DNA from 3 places in the Jeotgalicoccus sp. S0W5 genome. Region 2 is predicted to be linked to each of the others. Evidence: predicted binding sites of a transcription regulator. Region 2 holds the regulator's gene; each other region holds the start of a gene.
What was found. Region 2 encodes LexA, which represses DNA repair genes until DNA is damaged. Its sites were predicted from a motif close to CGAACATATGTTCG; they were not measured.
Positions count from the first base shown of each region.

Region 1: parE (DNA topoisomerase IV subunit B) is a predicted target of LexA. The motif match lies at 2,129-2,142, and genes of this name have one in related genera.
Region 3: EYB29_RS08475 (YolD-like family protein) is a predicted target of LexA. The motif match lies at 2,280-2,293, and genes of this name have one in related genera.

Region 1 covers NZ_SIRQ01000003.1:509,593-513,887, reverse strand. The annotation lists gene acnA (aconitate hydratase AcnA) at 1-1,311, shown strand, start outside; gene plsY (glycerol-3-phosphate 1-O-acyltransferase PlsY) at 1,373-1,963, opposite strand; gene parE (DNA topoisomerase IV subunit B) at 2,167-4,149, shown strand; gene parC (DNA topoisomerase IV subunit A) at 4,136-4,295, shown strand, end outside.
Region 2 covers NZ_SIRQ01000003.1:200,275-204,569, reverse strand. The annotation lists gene tkt (transketolase) at 1-1,040, opposite strand, end outside; gene EYB29_RS03320 (DUF896 domain-containing protein) at 1,042-1,293, opposite strand; gene EYB29_RS03315 (hypothetical protein) at 1,385-1,687, opposite strand; gene lexA (transcriptional repressor LexA) at 1,830-2,447, shown strand; gene EYB29_RS03305 (CAP domain-containing protein) at 2,506-3,498, opposite strand; gene panC (pantoate--beta-alanine ligase) at 3,514-4,295, opposite strand, start outside.
Region 3 covers NZ_SIRQ01000006.1:69,962-74,256, reverse strand. The annotation lists gene EYB29_RS08490 (metal ABC transporter solute-binding protein, Zn/Mn family) at 1-474, opposite strand, end outside; gene rpmG (50S ribosomal protein L33) at 714-863, shown strand; gene EYB29_RS08480 (bifunctional 5,10-methylenetetrahydrofolate dehydrogenase/5,10-methenyltetrahydrofolate cyclohydrolase) at 976-1,857, shown strand; gene EYB29_RS08475 (YolD-like family protein) at 1,854-2,240, opposite strand; gene EYB29_RS08470 (hypothetical protein) at 2,356-2,640, shown strand; gene EYB29_RS08465 (manganese-dependent inorganic pyrophosphatase) at 2,862-3,785, opposite strand; gene EYB29_RS08460 (nicotinate phosphoribosyltransferase) at 3,960-4,295, shown strand, end outside.

The DNA of each region.
Region 1 (4,295 bases), 310 kb from region 2:
GGTTTATCTGTACCGAAGTACGTAAAAACTTCACTGGCACCTGGTTCAAAAGTTGTTACAGGTTACCTAGCTGATTCAGGCTTACAACCTTACCTTGATCAACTCGGTTTCACACACGTTGGTTACGGTTGTACAACATGTATCGGTAACTCAGGTCCATTACGCCCAGAAGTGACTGAAACGATTGTAGATAACGACATGCTCGTTTCATCAGTACTATCTGGTAACCGTAACTTCGAAGGTCGTATTCACCCGCTTGTTAAAGCGAACTACCTAGCATCACCACAACTCGTTGTTGCTTATGCTTTAGCAGGTACAGTAGATATCGATCTTAGAAATGACCCAATCGGACAAGATAAAGAAGGTAATGACGTATACATGAAAGATATCTGGCCGTCAATTCAAGAGGTTAGAGATACTGTAATGTCTACGGTCACACCTGAACTATTTAGAAAAGAATACGAAACTGTATTTGATTCAAATGAAACATGGAATGAAATTGATGTAACAGATGCACCATTATACGATTTTGCAGATGAATCGACTTACATTCAAAACCCTTCATTCTTCCAAAAATTATCCAAAGAAGCGGGTACAATTGAGCCGTTAAACGGCCTACGTGTACTTGGTAAATTCGGGGATTCAGTCACAACGGACCACATCTCACCAGCCGGTGCAATCGGTAAAGATACACCAGCAGGGCAGTGGTTAATTGAACAAGGCGTATCACCTAGAGACTTTAACTCTTATGGTTCACGTCGTGGTAACCATGAAGTGATGGTACGTGGTACATTCGCGAACATCCGTATTAGAAACCAAATTGCACCAGGTACAGAAGGTGGCTATACAACTTACTGGCCAACAGGTGAAGTGATGAGTATCTATGATGCATCACAAAACTACCAAAAAAATGGTACAGGCCTTGTAGTCATCGCTGGTGACGATTACGGAATGGGTTCAAGTCGTGACTGGGCAGCTAAAGGTACAAACCTACTAGGCGTTAAAGCAGTTATCGCGGCAAGCTACGAACGTATTCACCGTTCAAACCTAGTGATGATGGGTGTACTCCCTCTACAGTTTGTCAACGGAGAAAATGCTGAAGATCACGGCTTAGATGGTTCTGAAACATTTGATATCAATATTGATGAATCCGTTACAGCTGGAGAAATCATCGATGTTGTCGCAACGAAAGAAAACGGCGACAAAGTGACGTTCAAAGCAAAAGTACGCTTTGACTCTGAAGTAGAAGCAGATTACTACCGTCATGGTGGTATCCTACAGCTTGTACTACGTAACAAAATCGCATCGTAAGTAAAGAGAGGCATAAATTAAGTCCATCAGAACTTATTGTTCTGATGGACTTATCTTTCTTTTACATAAATGTAATCTTCGGTTCAGTTTTACTTTTAATACGTTTCATATTGGGTATATGCTTAACTATGACAACGATGCCGAGGATGATACCAAAGATGATCATAAACCAATCTGAGGTAAACATGACACCAATTAATAAGGCGAGTGCTGCAAATACACTCGATAGGGAAACGTATTTCGATAGTTTTAAGGTAATTAAAAATGTTGATACTAACACTATAAACAGAATTGGGTTCGCAGCAAGTATGGCACCACCACCCGTTGCAACAGCTTTCCCACCTTTGAATTTTAAAAAGATAGAATAGACGTGTCCGAGTGCTGCAACGACACCGTAAATCACGACAGGAAAGTCACCAGTCACATCGACGAGCATGGCGACCCAAACTGGAATCGCACCTTTTAAAATATCGAGAATAAGGACGACAATTCCTGCCTTTTTTCCGAGGATGCGAAAGGTATTCGTTGTACCCACATTACCGCTGCCATGTTGTCTTAAATCAATGTTGTAAAATAATTTACTGATAATTAGACTGAACGGAATTGACCCAAACAGGTAGGAAAAGATTAATAAAATAAGAACTGTATACAATAGATTATCCCCTTTTTATTATCAGGTACTAACAGTTTACCATATATCTTTAAATTATCACATAATTATATAAAGTTACCATTAATATTATTATGTAAACTAATGACAAAACATTCTTGCAAAATGTTTGGATTTACGTAAAAATAGATAAGTAGATTAATTTAACGAACATACGTTTGTATTGTTTGTAGGAGGATACAGACTTGGCTAAAGAAACCGGATATAATGATGAATCCATACAAATACTAGAGGGACTAGAAGCAGTAAGAAAACGTCCGGGTATGTACATCGGTTCAACCGATACGAGAGGACTACATCACCTGGTATATGAGATTACGGACAATGCTGTTGATGAGATTATTAACGGCTACGGTGATGAAATCAATATTACAATCAATAAGGACGAAAGCATTACAGTTAGAGACAATGGCCGTGGGATACCAACAGGTATGCATGCTAGCGGTGTACCGACTGCTGAGGTCATATTTACGGTACTACACGCCGGCGGGAAGTTCTCTTCAGGCTCCTATAAGTCGTCAGGGGGACTACATGGTGTAGGGTCTTCTGTTGTAAATGCGCTCAGTGAACACTTAAAACTCCGTTCATTTAGAAACGGTAAAATATATGAGATTACTTTTAAAGATGGCGGCAAGGTCGACACGCCATTAAAAGAAGTCGGTAAGACAAAAGAGACAGGGACAGAAGTCACTTTTAAAGCAGATCCTGAAATCTTTAAACAGACGATCGCCTTTAACTTCGAAACGATTGTTGAAAGAATGCGTGAGTCTGCCTTCTTAACTCGTGGGCTTAAAATTACCATTAATGATAAAAGAACTGATGAAGAAGAAATATTCCAATATGATGATGGTCTGAAATCATTCATTAGCTTCTTAAATGAAGGTAAGGATGACATTGGTGAAATCGTCATGTTTGAAGGGACTTATAATGAAATGGTCGCAGAAGTTGCCTTTCAGTTTAACGACCAATACTCTGAAACAATCTTCTCCTTTGTCAATAACGTCCGTACTAAAGACGGCGGTACCCATGAGGTCGGTTTTAAGACCGGTTTCACTCGAGTCTTTAATGAATATGCCCGTAAAATTGGTGAGTTAAAAGATAAGGATAAGAACCTAGAAGGCTCTGACATTAGAGAAGGTCTAACAGCCGTCATTTCGATTAAACTCCCAGAACACCTCCTACAATTTGAAGGACAAACGAAAGGGAAGCTTGGTACGAGTGAGGCGAGAAACTTACTGGAGACACTCCTTACAGATCAACTCCCATACTTCTTAGAAGAGAACGGGGCCTTATCGACTCAACTTGTTAAAAAGGCAATTAAGGCAAGACAGGTGAGAGAGGCTGCCAGAAAGGCACGTGAGGATGCGCGTAGTGGTAAAAAGAACAAGAGTAAGGATACTTTACTATCTGGTAAGTTGACACCCGCACAAAGTAAGAACGCTAAGAAAAATGAATTGTTCTTAGTTGAGGGTGACTCTGCAGGTGGCTCAGCCAAACAAGGTCGTGACCGCCGTTTCCAGGCGATCTTGCCGCTACGTGGTAAGGTCATTAATACTGAAAAGGCGAAATTTGAAGATATCTTCAAAAATGAAGAAATTAATACGATTATCCATACGATTGGTGCGGGTGTCGGTAATGATTTTAAAGTAGAGGACTCAAACTACGACAAGATTATTATTATGACCGATGCAGATACGGACGGTGCGCACATCCAAGTCTTACTCCTCACTTTCTTCTTTAATTACATGAGACCACTGTTTGAAGCAGGTAAGATTTACATTGCCTTACCACCACTCTTTAAGTTAGAGAAGAAGGGTAAGAAAAAAGATGTCCAATACGTGTGGACTGAAGATGAACTAGAAGTAGCTCAAAGAGAGATGGGTTCAAATGTTGAACTCCAGCGCTATAAAGGTCTCGGTGAGATGATGGCTGAACAGCTATGGGAAACGACTATGAATCCAGAGACACGTACTTTAATTCAAGTGCGCATTGAAGATGAAGCCCTGTCACTTAAACGTGTGACGACACTGATGGGCGATAATGTAGAAATCAGACGTAAATGGATCGATTCAAACGTCTCCTTCACCCTAGAAGAAGGTACAAGTATCTTAGATAATCAAGATGTAGAAAAATTAGCAGAAAGTGATGAAGACTATGGCAGAGCATAATCCATTACAACAATTAAAGCTAGAAGATGTTATTGGCGACCGCTTCGGACGCTATAGTAAGTACGTCATTCAAGACCGTGCTATTCCAGATGTAAGAGATGGCCTAAAACCGGTACAAAGACGTATTCTTTACGCGATGTATAAAG
Region 2 (4,295 bases):
GGTAGTTCATCACTGTAGCCTTCTGGAAGCTTACGGTGAATTGCATCCATAAATTGTTGATGAAGATCACTATTTTCATTCTTAAAGTTATCCACTAATGAATTCCATGCGTCTTCTTTTTCCTGACCTCGAGCAGCTAACGTCTCCTTGAAACGTTCGTAAACACTGTCATCAGCGACAAATGTTTGTGTGTGATCTAGGCCGTATGCTTCAAATGCACCACGACGCTCATCTTCACCAAGTGGCGCCCCGTGTGAATCTGACTTACCAGACTTCGTCGGTGCCCCGTAGCCAATTACAGTTTTCACTTCAATTAATGAAGGTTGATTTGTTGTTTTAGCCTGTTCAATAGCACGGTCAATTTCATCTAAATCATTACCATCATTGACTCGGATATAGTCCCAGTTGTAAGCTTTGAAACGCTCAGCTACGTTCTCTGAGAAACTCTTGTCTAAATCACCATCTAAGGAAATATCATTAGAATCATAAAGGACGATTAATTTACCTAAACCTAGGTGACCAGCTAGAGAAGCAGCCTCATGAGAGATCCCTTCCATTAAATCACCATCAGATGCAAGTACATATGTATAGTGATCAACAAGTCCATTATTATCCTCAGAATTAAATGTTGCAGCTAAATGAGTTTCTGCCATCGCCATACCGACACTCATTGCAAAACCTTGACCAAGTGGGCCAGTCGTTACCTCAACACCTTCTGTATGTTTAAATTCAGGGTGTCCTGGCGTTTTAGATTCATACTGTCTGAACTCTTTTAAGTCATCCATTTCTAGAATACCCGATAAGTGTAATAAGCTGTAAATCAACATTGAACCATGACCAGCACTTAACACAAAGCGGTCTCTGTTAAACCAATTTACATTTTTAGGGTTGAAGTTCAAGTGCTTCTGCCATAATACGTAAGCCATTGGTGCCGCACCCATAGGTAAACCGGGGTGACCTGAATTTGCCTTCTCAATTGCATCAATGCTTAAAGATCTAATGGTATTTATTGCGAGTAAATCCGTCTTATCAAATGACATATCATTTGTCTCCTTTATCACTATCATTGTTTTTTTGTGCTTTTATATCTTTGACCTTTTGGGGCGTAACATCATTACCCTCAGGATCAATGACCTTAGTACTTTCAATGTGATTTCTAAAAGAATTTCTAAAGTTTGATAGATATTCTTTTCTCAATTTAGTCAGCTCTCGCATTTCAGATTCAGAAATATTATTTTCCTTTTTCTTTCTTGCAAGTGAATTGAGGTTTTTAATCTTGTCATCATCTAACATAAGCGTCATCCTTTCTCATATAATTTACCACAAAAAGAGTGCAGAAACCAAACGGTCCTGCACTCTTTTTGAGAATAAACTCACAATATATCTATTTTACACTCGAAACCTCATAATTCATGAAGTGTTCTGTCATTCGATTTGCCAATAGACCTGTATGAACCACACCACTCACGAGTTCTTCCTCTAAGATATTTTCATTTGCTTCAGACACCAAAGTGTTCGCTTCTTGTTCGCTATCCATTTCATTTACAACTTCTGTACTCGCTGTAGTTTCAGAAGAATAAACGTTCTCTCCCTCTACTTGTTCCGTATTAGTAAAACTATATAAAAGCACTAGACTCAACGTCACGGTAAACAATCCCATCAATGATTTCAATTCTTTAATTGTCATTTACATTCTCTCCTTCGAACAAATGTTTGTATTAATAATATAACAGAACACTTGTTCTTAGTCAACAATTATACGAACAAATGTTTGTAAGCGTACTTACAATATGGTAAAATTTAATTAACATAAGGTTGGAGGTAAAATGATGAAAGATTTAACAGAGAGACAAAAAGATATATTTCAGTTTATAAAAAGAAACGTTAACGATAAGGGATATCCACCAAGCGTTAGAGAGATTGGTAATGCAGTAGGTCTACAATCCAGCTCAACCGTACATGGGCATCTCGCTAAACTAGAAAGTAAGGGCTACATTAAACGTGATCCTACCAAACCACGTGCGATTGAAATCGTGCAAGAATCAGATGTAAATGAATCTCCGGTTATTCACGTGCCTGTCCTTGGTAAGGTCACAGCTGGTTTACCGATAACAGCCGTGGAAAATGTTGAAGAATACTTCCCCCTCCCAGAACATTTTACTGCCAACCATAATAGTGAAATCTTCTTATTAAATGTTGTTGGTGATAGTATGATTGAAGCTGGCATACATGATGGTGACAGAGTCATTGTTCGCAAGCAAAACATTGCACATAACGGTGAAATTATTGTTGCCATGACTGATGAAGATGAAGCAACAGTTAAACGTTTCTATAAGGAAAAAGGGTACTATCGTTTACAACCTGAAAATTCTACAATGGAACCAATATTCCTTGATAATGTGAGTGTCTTAGGCAAAGTGGTTGGTTTATTTAGAGAATTTATTTAACAAAAAACACTCAGAATCTTAAAGAAAAGATTCTGAGTGTTTCTCTATACATTATTTATTATTGTAAAAAGTTTTCAGTATAAAAAGGCACTTGTTCCTGATCATACTCAATCCCTATGCCCACTGATGTGAACTTATCATTTAAAATATTCACTCTGTGAGATGGTGAGTTTAAAAGACTGTGGTGAGCGAATATTGGAGAAGTATGTCCTGTTGCGATATTTTCACCAGCATAGGTATACCTCACATTTTCTCTTTCCAACCTTTCCTTTAGACCATTTCCATCAGGATTATCATGATTAAAGAACTTACGTTCCGCCATGTCTACACTGTGATAGTAAGCAACATTATCCACTTCGGCATTTCTATCTAACATGCCATAGCCGTATTCATAACGTGTAGCATTTAAGAGATAATAGTGCATGAGTTCATTATCTTCTATTGATGGATGGTTATACAGTTCACTGATATCAATAATCTCGTCCTTATGTAAGACAAGCATACCATTGGCTTGATAGCCTTCATGAATATCATAAAAGAAGTAGACATAGTAATTTCCGACATCAAAGACATCATATTCTTCATTTTCTACTTTCAGTCGTTTCCACTGCTTTCTAACATACTCCACCGGTTCACCGTAAGTTTCTCTGGCCTTTTCTCGAGTCATCTTGTCTATACTCATCTTGCCGAGTGATACGTTTGGTGAATTAGTATATCCACCAGTCAGTTCTCCGTCTCTTACGAGTAACATGTGAAAAGCACCAGGCTCATTTTTAATCACAAAAACACCTTCGTACTCGGAGTTTAAAACAGTTTCCCCTTCTGTCGTCACTGAAGAACCTAAGGAATAATCAATGTTGGTTTCTTGACTACCATAAACCTTTTCAATCTTCGTCGTATCATAACTGGGTATGAAGTGGCCTTCAAACCAATGACTGAAGTAATCTTCGTTCAACCCATTTCTAAAATCATAAGATTGAATGACTGGTACGATAAAAACCACTACCAAATATAAAATTACTAATCCAAGTGCGCGTCGTATCCAATTCATTCAAACTATTCCCCTCTAAATACTGACGTATAAATTATCGATGAGACGTGCTTTAGAAAATTGTACCGCTATGAATATGATAACATCACTGTCAATTTCATTAAGTTCACCAAGATTATCAGCCCTGTAGATTGCTAAATCATCAATTGACCCACTCGTATTTTGTTCGATATGGATCTTAATCAATGATTGGATTTTATCGACATTGGTTTCACCGTCTTTAATTTTCAGACTCGCCATCTTTAATGCTTGGTAAATGTTCGGTGCTTCTTGATATTCCGTTGCTGTTAAATTCACATTTCTTGAACTTCTTGCAAGTCCACTCTCTTCTCTTTTTGTTGGAACGTCTTGAATTTTAACTGGCACATTAAAATCTTGAACATAACGTTTGATAATCATAAGTTGCTGGCGGTCCTTCTCTCCAAAAAACGCCATAGCTGGTTGAATAATATTAAACAACTTACTCACTACAGTGACGACACCTTCAAAATGACCCGGACGTTTTACACCATCAAGTAGATTTGCCATTGATTTAATACCGATGTTAAATTCCATTTCACATGGGTACATCACCTTTTCACTAGGTGCAAAGACAAGATCCACGCCGTAGCTTTCACATAAAGCTAAGTCTCCTTTTAAATCTTTGGGATAGCTTTCAAAATCTTCATCTGGTCCAAACTGTAAAGGATTTAAAAAGATACTGACGACAACGATATCACAAGCTTCTTTGGCAGCTTGGATTAAGGCTCCGTGTCCTTCATGTAGTGCGCCCATTGTCGGAACAAGGCCAACAGTCT
Region 3 (4,295 bases), on a different contig from region 2:
GACAGATTCTGCCATAATTATAGCGAGATTTGGATTTAACCAAATATGGGGATCTCCACTACCGTGATCATGATTGTGGTCGTCATCGTGTTCGTGATCATGGTCATCATGACTCGTTGAAATTAAATCGTCTTCATTGATGTTCGCTGTAGTTTCAATGACGTTCGTGTCTTCATTAATTGTATCTGTGATGTTTTTGGCGATAGGGTCTAAGTCATTTGATGTCATCATGAAAATATTACCATCAGCATACTCCATCATATCTTTTTGTGTCGGTTCATAAGAATGCATATCCGCACCAGCAGGGTAAATGGATTCGACCTCAACAGTATCCCCACCGATTTCCTCAACAAAGCTCGTTAAGGGAAAGACAGTTGTATAAATATTTAGTTTACTATTGTCTTCTTCGCTTAAGTTGCTACATGCTGTTAAGAAGAGCAGGGCGGTTATAAGATAGGGAAGAAATTTGATCATGTTTATAGTACTCCTAATTCCGTAATGATTACGATTTAAAATTATAGCGGACTGCTTGATATTATGCAAGTGATATTTAACCAAGAAAGTCTTGAAATTTTAGGAGAATCCTAGTAAAATAAATAAGGTGATTTAAAAAGCATATACTAATCATCTGTGAAATGGATGATCAACTGGCCAGTTGATTCGAGTATATTATCATTAATTATCGATTTCACTTAACAAAGGAGGCGACAGAAATGAGAGTAATCGTTACATTAGCTTGCACTGAGTGCGGAGACCGCAACTACAGCACTAAGAAAAACAAAAGAAACAATCCAGAGCGTATCGAAATGATGAAATTCTGCCCTAGATTGAACAAGTACACGTTACACCGTGAAACTAAATAATTACTTATAGCTATCATCAATTGATGATAGCTTTTTTTAATTTAACCCTTTGATTATGTTATAATGAGTCTGGGTCATTGACTAGTAAAATATTAATAGGGGAGTGCAATATATGACAGTAGTTATGGACGGCAAAAAGGTTGCCGCACACTTGTCCGATGAGATTCGTGAAGCACTAGAGGTTTCAGAATCACATGGTATTCAGCCTAAAGTGGCGTTTGTGAGAATTGGAGATTTATCCGATTCGATCTCTTATGAAAATGCCGCGGTTAAACGTTTTGAAAAATTGGGAATCCAGACTTCTCAGTTCCATTTTCCAGAAGATGTATCGACGAAAGTATTTTTAACAAAGTTTAGAGAAATTAATGAAGATTATTCAATACACGGTATCTTACTCTTACAACCTTTACCAAAACACATTCCAATGAAACGTGTAGCAGAGGTTATGAATTCATTTAAAGATATCGATGGAATGAAAGCATCAAATCTAGGTAAGGTACTCACGAACGATCCTGATCGTTTGGAACCATGTACACCTGCCGCTGTAATGAATATGCTTGATTACTATGACATCGACTTAAAGGGTAAAAATGTCACAGTAGTTGGTGCGAGTGCAGTAGTTGGTAAGCCGTTATCACTGTTAATGATGAACAGAGAAGCGACAGTTACCACATGTAACTTATACACTGACGATCTTGTTGAGAAATGTAAGAATGCGGACGTCATCGTTTCTGCAGCGGGAGCAATTAACTTGATTGATGAACCACACGTCAAAGAAGGTGCGGTTGTTGTCGATGTGGGTATTAACTTTAATGATGAAGGTAAGATGGTCGGCGACGTGAACTATGAAGCAGTTAAAGATAAAGCTTCATTCATTACACCAGTTCCGGGTGGAATCGGTGCAATTACAACGACAGTGCTTGCTTATCATTTAGTTAAGGCAACAGAACACCAGAAAGAACCTGTCTTGTTCTTAGAAAAACAAGAGAACTAATATTTATCGATTAAGATAATATCTAAAATATCTATAAAAGGGACGAAGATTAAATCTTCCTGTCCACACTTTTGACCAATGAGCATCAAGCTCCATTGGTCTATTTTTATAACTTCTAAATCTACGGAGAAGCGAGAACCATCATAGTAGTAGAAAATACGAACTGCACGTTGTTCATTGAGCGCTTTTTGGAAAGTAAATTCCATTTCACTTAAACGATCATCGGACAGTTCAGGGCGTTCAATTTTAGTCTGATCATCCATGAGTTGCTGCACATTTTCAAACTGCTCAGGCATAGTAGCAAAAGGCGCCCACTTGATCATGCCGCGTCCATTGGGAATATTTGAGTTGAGTTGATCCACGGGAAGTTGACGATAATCCATAACTTCAACCTTCTTTCTTAACTGCTTGTTCTCATTATACGAACATACGTTCTATTTTTCAAGTGGTGGATATATGGTAAGTTAATAGTAATAATAAGCTGAGTGAGGACGAAGAATGCGTAAAAAATTAGTTTGGGGAATCATTACTGTCATTGTCTTGTCAGTATTGCTACTTCCTTTAGTTGATAAAACAGCAAGTACGACGCGGGTCATCATTGATAACACAACCAAAGAAATTGTCCATCCGTCCTGCTACGATCAAGCGGACTTAACGAATTGGATAGACGAAGTCTCATTTGGTAGAGCAATAGATGAGTTAGAGTACGATGTTAGAGATGAGTGTTCAAAAGAACGCTTAGAAGAAGGTAAAACAAGCGTGTTGATGAGAATACTGGAGTAAATGGATTATTGTGGGCGGGTCGGCTGGGTCACTGTGAAGTCAACAGCGGTCCGCTAGGAAAATAACGGGTCGCTGTGAAGTTGACAACGGACCGCTAGGAGAAAATCGGGTCACTGTGACCACCACAAGTCGCACAACCATCAACAACCAATACTCAAACAACAAAAGAGAGCACCCAACTGAATTAAGTTGGATGCTCTCTTTTTCATAACAAACAAAAATTATTCTGATAAGGCTTTTGTAATGTTTGGAACGACTTGTTTTTTACGAGATACAACACCTTCTAGAATTGCTGTATTCTGGTCAAGCGCAACATCAAAGGCACGTTCTACTGATGAAAACTCATTTCCTAGTGCGAGTACCTTAGAGTTTGAGTTAAGAATATCCGTAACGATCAACGTAAATAGATCGTAATTTTCTTTGTCGATTTCTGAATTGATTGCTGCTTCAATTTCCTCACGACGGTTGAATACTTCGTCCACATCTACAACGTTGACTTGAGCGATACGTACGCTTTTCTCACCGATATCAAACGTTTTTGCATCTTCAGTGATTAACTGAACTGCTGATTTGTCTTTAGTAGATGCACCGGCTTTAAGCATTTCAAGACCGTATGTTTCAAGATCAACACCTGCTACAGCTTTTAATTCTGATGCTGTATCGATGTCTTCTTCAGTTGTTGTTGGTGATTTGAAAAGTAAAGTATCTGAAATAATTGCAGATAACATAAGTCCTGCCATTTCCTTAGATAATTCCAAGTTTTTCTCTTTGTAAATTTTGTTTAGGATTGTTGCAGTACAACCGACAGGTTCAGCACGGTAGTAGAGTGGGCCTTCAGTTTCAAAGTTCGCAATTCTGTGGTGATCGAAAACTTTTGTAACGACCGCATTTTCGATACCTTTTGCAGATTGTTGTTTCTCATTGTGATCGACTAAAATAACTTCGTCTCCATTTGCCACTTCTGTTAGTAAATCCGGTACTTCTACTCCGAATTCATCTAGGGCGTACTGTGTTTCACTGTTAATATCTCCAAGGCGATATGCCTTTACATCTGAACCGATTTGTTTCTCAATATCTTGGACAACAAGTGCAGAAGTTATCGTATCAGTATCTGGGTTTTGGTGACCGAATATTTTAATTGCCATTTACAGTCAATCTCCTTTTTCATGTGTGTAATATTTTCTTCACTTAATATTTTAACATTTCTTAAGGGTGTCTTCTATATCTTCATATAAAGAGCGATATAACTGTACTTTACCAGGTTATTTTATGTGATAAAATTAGATTATCTATAATTGTTACTCATAGGAGAGAAACGAATGTATAAATATCAAGATGACAGTTTCATGCTTCACACAGATCTATATCAAATAAACATGTCGAAAACGTATTTTGAACATGGGATTCACGAAAAGAAAACGATTTTTGATCTGTACTTTAGACAGATGCCTTTTGGTAATGGTTATGCAGTTTATGCTGGCTTAGCACGTATTATTGATTATTTAAAGAATCTACACTTCTCAGATAGTGACATTGAATATTTAAAATCAATTGGTTATGAGGATGACTTTCTTGATTATTTAAAAACAGTGCGTTTTACAGGGACCTTACGTTCGGTAGTAGAGGGGGAAACGGTCTTTAACAATGAGCCGCTT